2 regions of the Caballeronia sp. SBC1 genome follow, and region 1 is predicted to be linked to the other one. Evidence: riboswitches for the same ligand, from Rfam matches in the RefSeq annotation. Region 1 holds a riboswitch; the other holds the start of a gene.
The links. A riboswitch is a leader RNA that binds a small molecule or an ion and turns the genes downstream of it on or off. The one in region 1 is predicted to bind glycine.

Region 1 (3,411 bases):
CTCCCCGTTTTGCTGACGCAATTTTCCCGGGCATTTCCGAACGTGCGGCTGGACGTGAGCGTGGGCATGAGCCTCGACTCGCAGGCAATGGTCGCCGCGCACGAACTGGATCTGGCCGTGGTGCTGTGCGTGCACGGAGAAACGGATCGGGACGCTGACGGTATTGTGTTGCGGCGTACGCGGTTTGTCTGGGCGGCGGCCGAATCCTTCGAAGCGCGCACGGGGGCGTCGCTGCCGCTCGCATTTTTTCCGGCGCCGTGTGTGAATCGGCGAGTGGCGCTCGAAGCGCTCGATGGCCAGCCGGTGGACTGGCATGTCGCGTTTACATCGTCGAGTCAGTCGGGTATTCGCGCCGCCGTGATGGCCGGGCTCGGGATCACGCCGCTGACACGCGATGACCTCGAGCCGGGCATTGTGGTTGTCGATGGGCAGTACGGTTTGCCACCCTTGCCGGAAGCGGAATTCAGGTTGCTATGGGGCAAGGGTGAACCTACGTTGGCTGCGCAGGAGTTCGGTCGGCTTGTGCTTGATGCTCCGGTTGAGCGGCCGCTACGGGCGAGCGCGGCCAAGTTCGCGTAAACCGGCTTACAGAGCCAGTCCCGCGAATTTACATGCGCTCGGCAATGCTGTGCGCCGTCGCGGCTGACAGCGTCCATCCCAGATGCCCGTGTCCCGTGTTGTAGAACACGCCGCGCCGCTTGCCGCTTCCGACCTTCGGCAACATGCTTGGCAGCATCGGCCGCAAGCCCGCCCAGGGAATCACGCGCGATGTCGCGACACCCGGAAAATAGCGCCGCGTCCAGTCGACAAGCGGTGCGATCCGGTCCGAGCGAATGTCGCGATTAAAGCCGTTGATTTCAGCCGTACCCGCTACGCGGAAACGGTCGGCGCCAAGGCGGCTCGTGACAATCTTCGCACTGTCGTCGAGCAGGCTGACCCACGGCGCACCCTCGCGACTCGCGGCGTCATCCAGGCACACGGTGATCGAATACCCCTTCACGGGATAGATATTCACGTGGTCGCCGAGCATCGACGCTATCTGGCGGCTTGCCACGCCGGCGCACACCACGATGCGCTCGAAGCCATGTTGCTGCTCGTTACCCGCGCTGCCGCCGTGCAGCACACGCATGGCGAATGGGCCGTCGCCGCGCTGCTGGATATCCGCGATCTGCGTGTCGTAGTGAAAGCGCACGCCGCGCCGCTCGGAAGCTTCGGCCAGACCGCGCGTGAACTTGTGGATGTCGCCGGTCGAGTCGGACGGTGTGAAAAATCCACCGTGGAAATCTCCTTGCAACGTGGGTTCGATCGCGCGCATTTCGTCGCTTGTCACCGCGCGCCGGTCAAGACCGCCTGCCTGCAAAAGCTGGTTCACTTTCGCGGCGGTATTGAAGTCCTTCTTCTGCTGGTACATATGCAGGATGCCGCGCTGCTCGAGATCGAAGTCGATCCCTTCGCGCTCGGCAATCCCGAACAGATGCTCGCGCGCGGCAATGGCAAGGCGCACTGTCTCGACGGTGTTGGCGCGGTAGTTAGGGATCTGGCGCAGGAACTCGCCCATCCACGAATACTTGTGCCAACTCGGCGCGGGGTTCATCAGCAGCGGTGCGTCGCGCGTGAACATCCAGCGCAGGCCCTTGAGTACGGTGGCCATGCTGTTCCAGACCTCGGCGTTGCTGGCGGAAAGCTGGCCGCCGTTGGCGAACGATGTTTCCATCGCCGCGTATCGGTGACGCTCGAAAACGGTGACGTCGTGGCCGCGTTCGGCGAGGGCGTAAGCGGTCGTGACGCCGGTAATACCGGCGCCAATGATGGCGATTTGTGACATGACAAGGTCCAGATGAAAGTTGGGCATCGCCGGGATTTCCGGCGTCTAATGCCCCATCTGTCCGTGTACCTGAGAGTTTCAGTCGTGGCGTTGCACGCACGACATCCCCGTCGGTGGGCGCATTAAAGCGCCGCTCTCCAGATGTTCCTGCTGCGCGGTCCTTGGGCCTGAGAGTTTCCGGGGCGGTTGCTCCGTCGGCGCCGTCACCGTGTTGCCGTGACAGTCTCTCCCGCGCTAGCGATTGGAACCCCGCCAAGATACCGTCTAAAAATAAGATAGGCAAGGGGGCTGTCGACTTGTGTCGACTTGGATCGATTGGGGCGGAGCTATTGGCGGCTAATCGCCGGCGTCAATGGGAAACGCTGGACGCAGGTCTCGATGCAGACCAGTTCGGCCTTTTTTAGTTAAGAAATAATAAGGATACTTAATGATTATGCGAGGATCAGCATCCGTATAGTCGCCGCAGACGACCCATGATCTTCTTAATCTTTCATTTAATACAATTATTTCTTTTCGCTTTCAATTCAATATAAAATGCGCTTCCTTTAACAGATTTTTGGAGGCCGGCATGACCCCTTTTTCGAAGGCAGCAGCCACTCTGGCCGCCTGCATAGGCGCTTTCACCGTCGTCGTGTGTATTGTCGAGGGGTTGGCCGGATAGCGGGCGCGCGACCGCGTTCGCCGAACGCTAAGCCGGCGCCGCTAGCGCATTTGCCAGACGCGTAAGTTGAACAGCGGCAAGATGCCGTAGACGTGGTCGAACATATCGGACTGGATTTGTTCGTACGATTCCCAGTCCGTCTCGTTCACGAACAGGAACACTTCCAGCGGCAGACCCTGATTGGTGGATTGCAACTGGCGAACCACCAGCGACATATCTTGTCGGATCGCCGGGTATTGGCGAAAGTATTCCATCAGATACACGCGAAACATCCCAAGGTTAGTCAGGCGATGCCCATCGTCCGGCACGGTGAACGGCACTCGAAAGGCTGTGCTCGCCTTCAGGTTGACGAGCAGTTCATCGTCGCAAAACCTGATGCTCTCAATGTCCAGATGAATCGCGTGCTTGACCCGCCGTCCGCCGGATTCCACCATGCCGCGCCAGTTCTTGACGCTGTTCGTCAACAACACATAGCTCGGCAGCATGACAATGGAATTATCGAAATTCTGAACCTTGATCGTGTTCAGCGAGATGTCGATGACTGTCCCGTCAGCCACGAATCCGGGAACCTCGATCCAGTCGCCGACGCGCAACATGTCGTATGCGGCCAGTTGAATGCTGGCGACAAAACCCAGCAGCGAATCGCGAAAGATAATGATCAGCAGCGCAGTCATCGCGCTCACGCCAGTGAGGAAATTGGCCGGTGATCGATGCAGCAGCACGGAGACCACGGCAATCAGTGCAAGCACGTACAGGACAATGGCGGCTATCTGCAGAAAGCTTTTGATCGGTCTCTGGCTTGCAAAGGGAAAATGACTGTAGCGATCTTCAATGCTGCCCAGGAACGCGAAGGCGGCGCGCAGGATGGTCAAGACCATGAAGCATGCCGATAGCATCTCCACCGGACGGCCCAGCATGGAAATGA
Region 2 (3,411 bases), on a different replicon from region 1:
GTGCTGGTCGGCCGCATCCGGGCCAATGTGCCGCTGGGCGAACGCATCGTGGCATTCGAGTGCGGCGAGGGACAAGGATGAGCGGTTCATCAGACGGTCCGGGTGTTCGAGCTTCATGAGAGTTCCTGCTGGTGCGGCGTGGTTTGCTATTGAGCGCTAAACGCGCCGCACGTTCGTTGAGAAGTTTTACTCGCCGATCGAGGCGCCGTATGCAGCGGCATCGATCAACCGATCCGTCTTGGCGTCGGCGGCGGGCTTGATCTTGAAGAGCCAGCTTTCGTACGGCGTGCCGTTGATCTGGTCCGGCGTGCCGGTCAGCGCATCGTTCGCGCCGACGATTTCACCGGCCACGGGAGCGTAGATATCGGATGCTGCTTTCACCGATTCGATCACCGCGACGGCATCGCCAGCGGCAACCGTCTTACCTACCGGCGGCAATTCGATGAACACGACATCGCCCAGTGCTTCCTGCGCGTGATCCGTAATACCGATCGTCAGGGTGCCGTCGGATTCGGTGCGCACCCATTCGTGCGATTCGGTGTATTTGAGGTCGGCCGGGATGCTCATGCGGATGCTCCAGTTGGTCTATAAGGGTGGGACGTGCGCGGCTGTTTCAACAGGTTGTTAAGGGCGCTTCAAAGCGCCGCCAACACCTTGCCGTTGCGCACGAAAGGCAGTTTTACCACGCTTGCCGGCAGTTGTTTGTCGCGGATCACCACGTGCACTTTGTCGCCCGGTTTCACGCTCGCCGGCACCCGGGCGAACGCGATGGATTCCTGCATCGACGGCGAGAAAGTGCCGCTCGTGATCTCGCCTTCGCCGTCGGCTGTGACGACTTTTTGGTGAGCACGAAGCACGCCGCCGGCGCGGCCGTTTTCCTTCTGCAGAATCAAGCCGACAAAGCGCGCCTTCGATCCATTTTTTTCCAGCGCCGAACGGCCGACGAATGCGCGGTTCGCATCGTTCAGGTCGACAGTCCAGGCGAGACCGGCGTCGAGCGGTGACACCGTGTCGTCCATGTCCTGACCGTAGAGGTTCATGCCGGCTTCGAGACGCAGTGTGTCGCGCGCGCCAAGGCCGGCGGGCTTCACGCCTTGCGCGATCAGCGCGTTCCAGAACTTTTCTACCTGCGTAGCCGGAACCACGATTTCGAAACCGTCCTCGCCCGTGTAGCCGGTGCGCGCGAGCATGACGTCGCCGAACGAGCTGGCCGGGAATTGCACGGCGTTGAAGGGTTTGAGTTCTGCGGTCGCGTCGCGCGTTTCCGGCAGCACTTGCCAGACTTTTTCGCGTGCGTTCGGTCCTTGCACGGCGACGATCGCGAAATCGCGGCGCGGCGTGATGGTCAGTCCAAAACCGCCTTCAGCGTTCAGATGGCCGAACCACGCGATGTCTTTCTCGGCCGTGCCGGCGTTCACGACAACGCGGTAGTTGTCATCGGCGAAGTAATAGACGATCAGGTCGTCGATCACGCCGCCTTCCGGGTTCAGCAGGCAGGAATACAGCGCCTTGCCGGGAACGGTGAGTTTGTCGACGTTGTTGGCGATCGCGTACTTGAAGAACTCGCGTGCTTTGTCGCCAGTGAAATCGACGACGCGCATGTGCGACACGTCGAACATGCCGGCATCGGTGCGCACCGCGTGGTGTTCGTCGATCTGCGAACCGTAATTGACGGGCATGTCCCAGCCGCCGAAATCCACCATGCGTGCGTTGAGCGCAAGGTGAGCGGCGTGCAAGGGCGTGTGTTGAAGATCAGACATGGAGCGGGCCTCGGGCGTGCGCGAAAACAAAAAAGGCCATGCGTCGAACCCGCTCGGGGTTTCGGCTTTTTCCTGCTGCATTGAATAACGCAATGCAACATGCAAAGCCCAAACCGCGTAGCGATCCGGTACATGACCCCTCTGTCCTCGGTACCTGAGAGATTGCACGCTGTTCGCCGATAATCCGACGTCCAACGCGCGCCCCTTCGGTGGGCATCTGGCTGGTACTTCCTGATCAGCCGATGCCGCTCTCCAGAGTTCGACTTTCCGTTTTTGGCGCCCAACCAAGGCGCAATTCAAATACGGAACTTCGACGCGGCCGGTCCTTTTGCCTGAGAGTTTGTGGGTGTGCCCCTTCGGCGGCGCGGCTTCGTTTTTATGTCGTTTTGAACACCAACGACCGAAGCCAGCGCTCTCTCCCGACGCGTGCGGCGAATTTACGCGACCGAATTCACCTTGTCAAACGGCAGCGGCCCTTAATCCTTGCTGAGCCCAGGATCCACGCGCTTCCCGATGTCACGCAAGCGCGCGAGTTGATCGACCATGTACGGTGCTTCGTCGAGGCTGCTGACAAAGGTCCAGAGATACGTCATCACCGCATAGACATGCCCGGCCTTGACCGCCGGCGCCAAGGCCAACTGGCTGATGGCGATGACAAACAACACGGCCGCCACGGAACCGACAAAGAGAAACGCCGCGGCTTCACGGTTCGACAGATGGATTCGCAGCTTGGAAAGCACACGATAGTGCCGTTTCAAGGTGAGCGTACCGACCTTCGCGACCAAGCCGATTTCCTTTTCCAGCCGGTCATTCAGCCGCTGATGCAAGCTCTGGTTGCGTCGTGCAAAACGCGGCAGCAAGGCGATGCACAGCATCAATCCAATCAGGCTGGCCACGCCGATCCACGGCTCGATTGCCAGCAACATCGCCACGGCGCCCACTATGGATACAAACGCGGTGACCATGGTCGGCACGTGTTTTTCGAAGAAATCGACAAACTCTCGGGCCAATACCACGCGCGCCGCAGCCGTCGACGTGCTTTGGTTTTGCAGCCGCTGATTGAGGATCACCGGCACCGCCAGATCGGCGTATATCCGCGTGAAGGTGCGCGTATCCACGGCCCGGCGCGCGGCACCGACCGCCCAGAACGCCAATACAATCGCAGCGTAGAACAACGCGTGGTGAGCGTCGCCGCGCATGATCGAATCGACGGCGAATCCGGCGAACAACGGATAGGCGAGTAACAGCGCGTTCTCCAGTGCGACGAGCGACAGCGTGCAGAACAGCTTGCCCGGATAGGCCCGGGCAATGGCTTTAAGTGTTGATGCGGCGGATTGCTGAGCGACCTTTTCGCTCTCAACTATCCGGATTTCTGGTGTGACGAATGACATGACCGTACCTTGGGTAAAATCGACGCTATAATTTGAGCGACTGCTCAAATTATAATTGAGCAGTCGCTCAAAGCGCAAGCACAGCTAATTCGTTCACGCTTGAAAAAAGGAATCGAACATGTCGCGGTCGTCACCCGAACGCAAAAGTCAGATCATTACGGCCGCCCTGGAGTTGTTTCGCCAGAAGGGTTTCGCCGACGTTTCCACGCGCGATCTCGCGGAGCACGCGGGGTTGTCGCGCAGTCACATCTATCACTACT

Region 2: linked by a shared signal. The riboswitch ahead of gcvT (glycine cleavage system aminomethyltransferase GcvT) and the one ahead of SBC1_RS23935 (D-amino acid dehydrogenase) in region 1 are both predicted to bind glycine.

Annotation. Positions count from the first base shown of each region.
Region 1 is NZ_CP049157.1:1,321,669-1,325,079, forward strand. It holds gene SBC1_RS23930 (LysR substrate-binding domain-containing protein) at 1-579, shown strand, start outside; gene SBC1_RS23935 (D-amino acid dehydrogenase) at 608-1,825, opposite strand; glycine riboswitch at 1,971-2,067, opposite strand; gene SBC1_RS23940 (mechanosensitive ion channel family protein) at 2,528-3,411, opposite strand, start outside.
Region 2 is NZ_CP049156.1:3,903,478-3,906,888, reverse strand. It holds gene gcvP (aminomethyl-transferring glycine dehydrogenase) at 1-117, opposite strand, end outside; gene gcvH (glycine cleavage system protein GcvH) at 187-567, opposite strand; gene gcvT (glycine cleavage system aminomethyltransferase GcvT) at 636-1,760, opposite strand; glycine riboswitch at 1,892-2,026, opposite strand; glycine riboswitch at 2,070-2,192, opposite strand; gene SBC1_RS17495 (ABC transporter six-transmembrane domain-containing protein) at 2,237-3,151, opposite strand; gene SBC1_RS17490 (TetR/AcrR family transcriptional regulator) at 3,270-3,411, shown strand, end outside.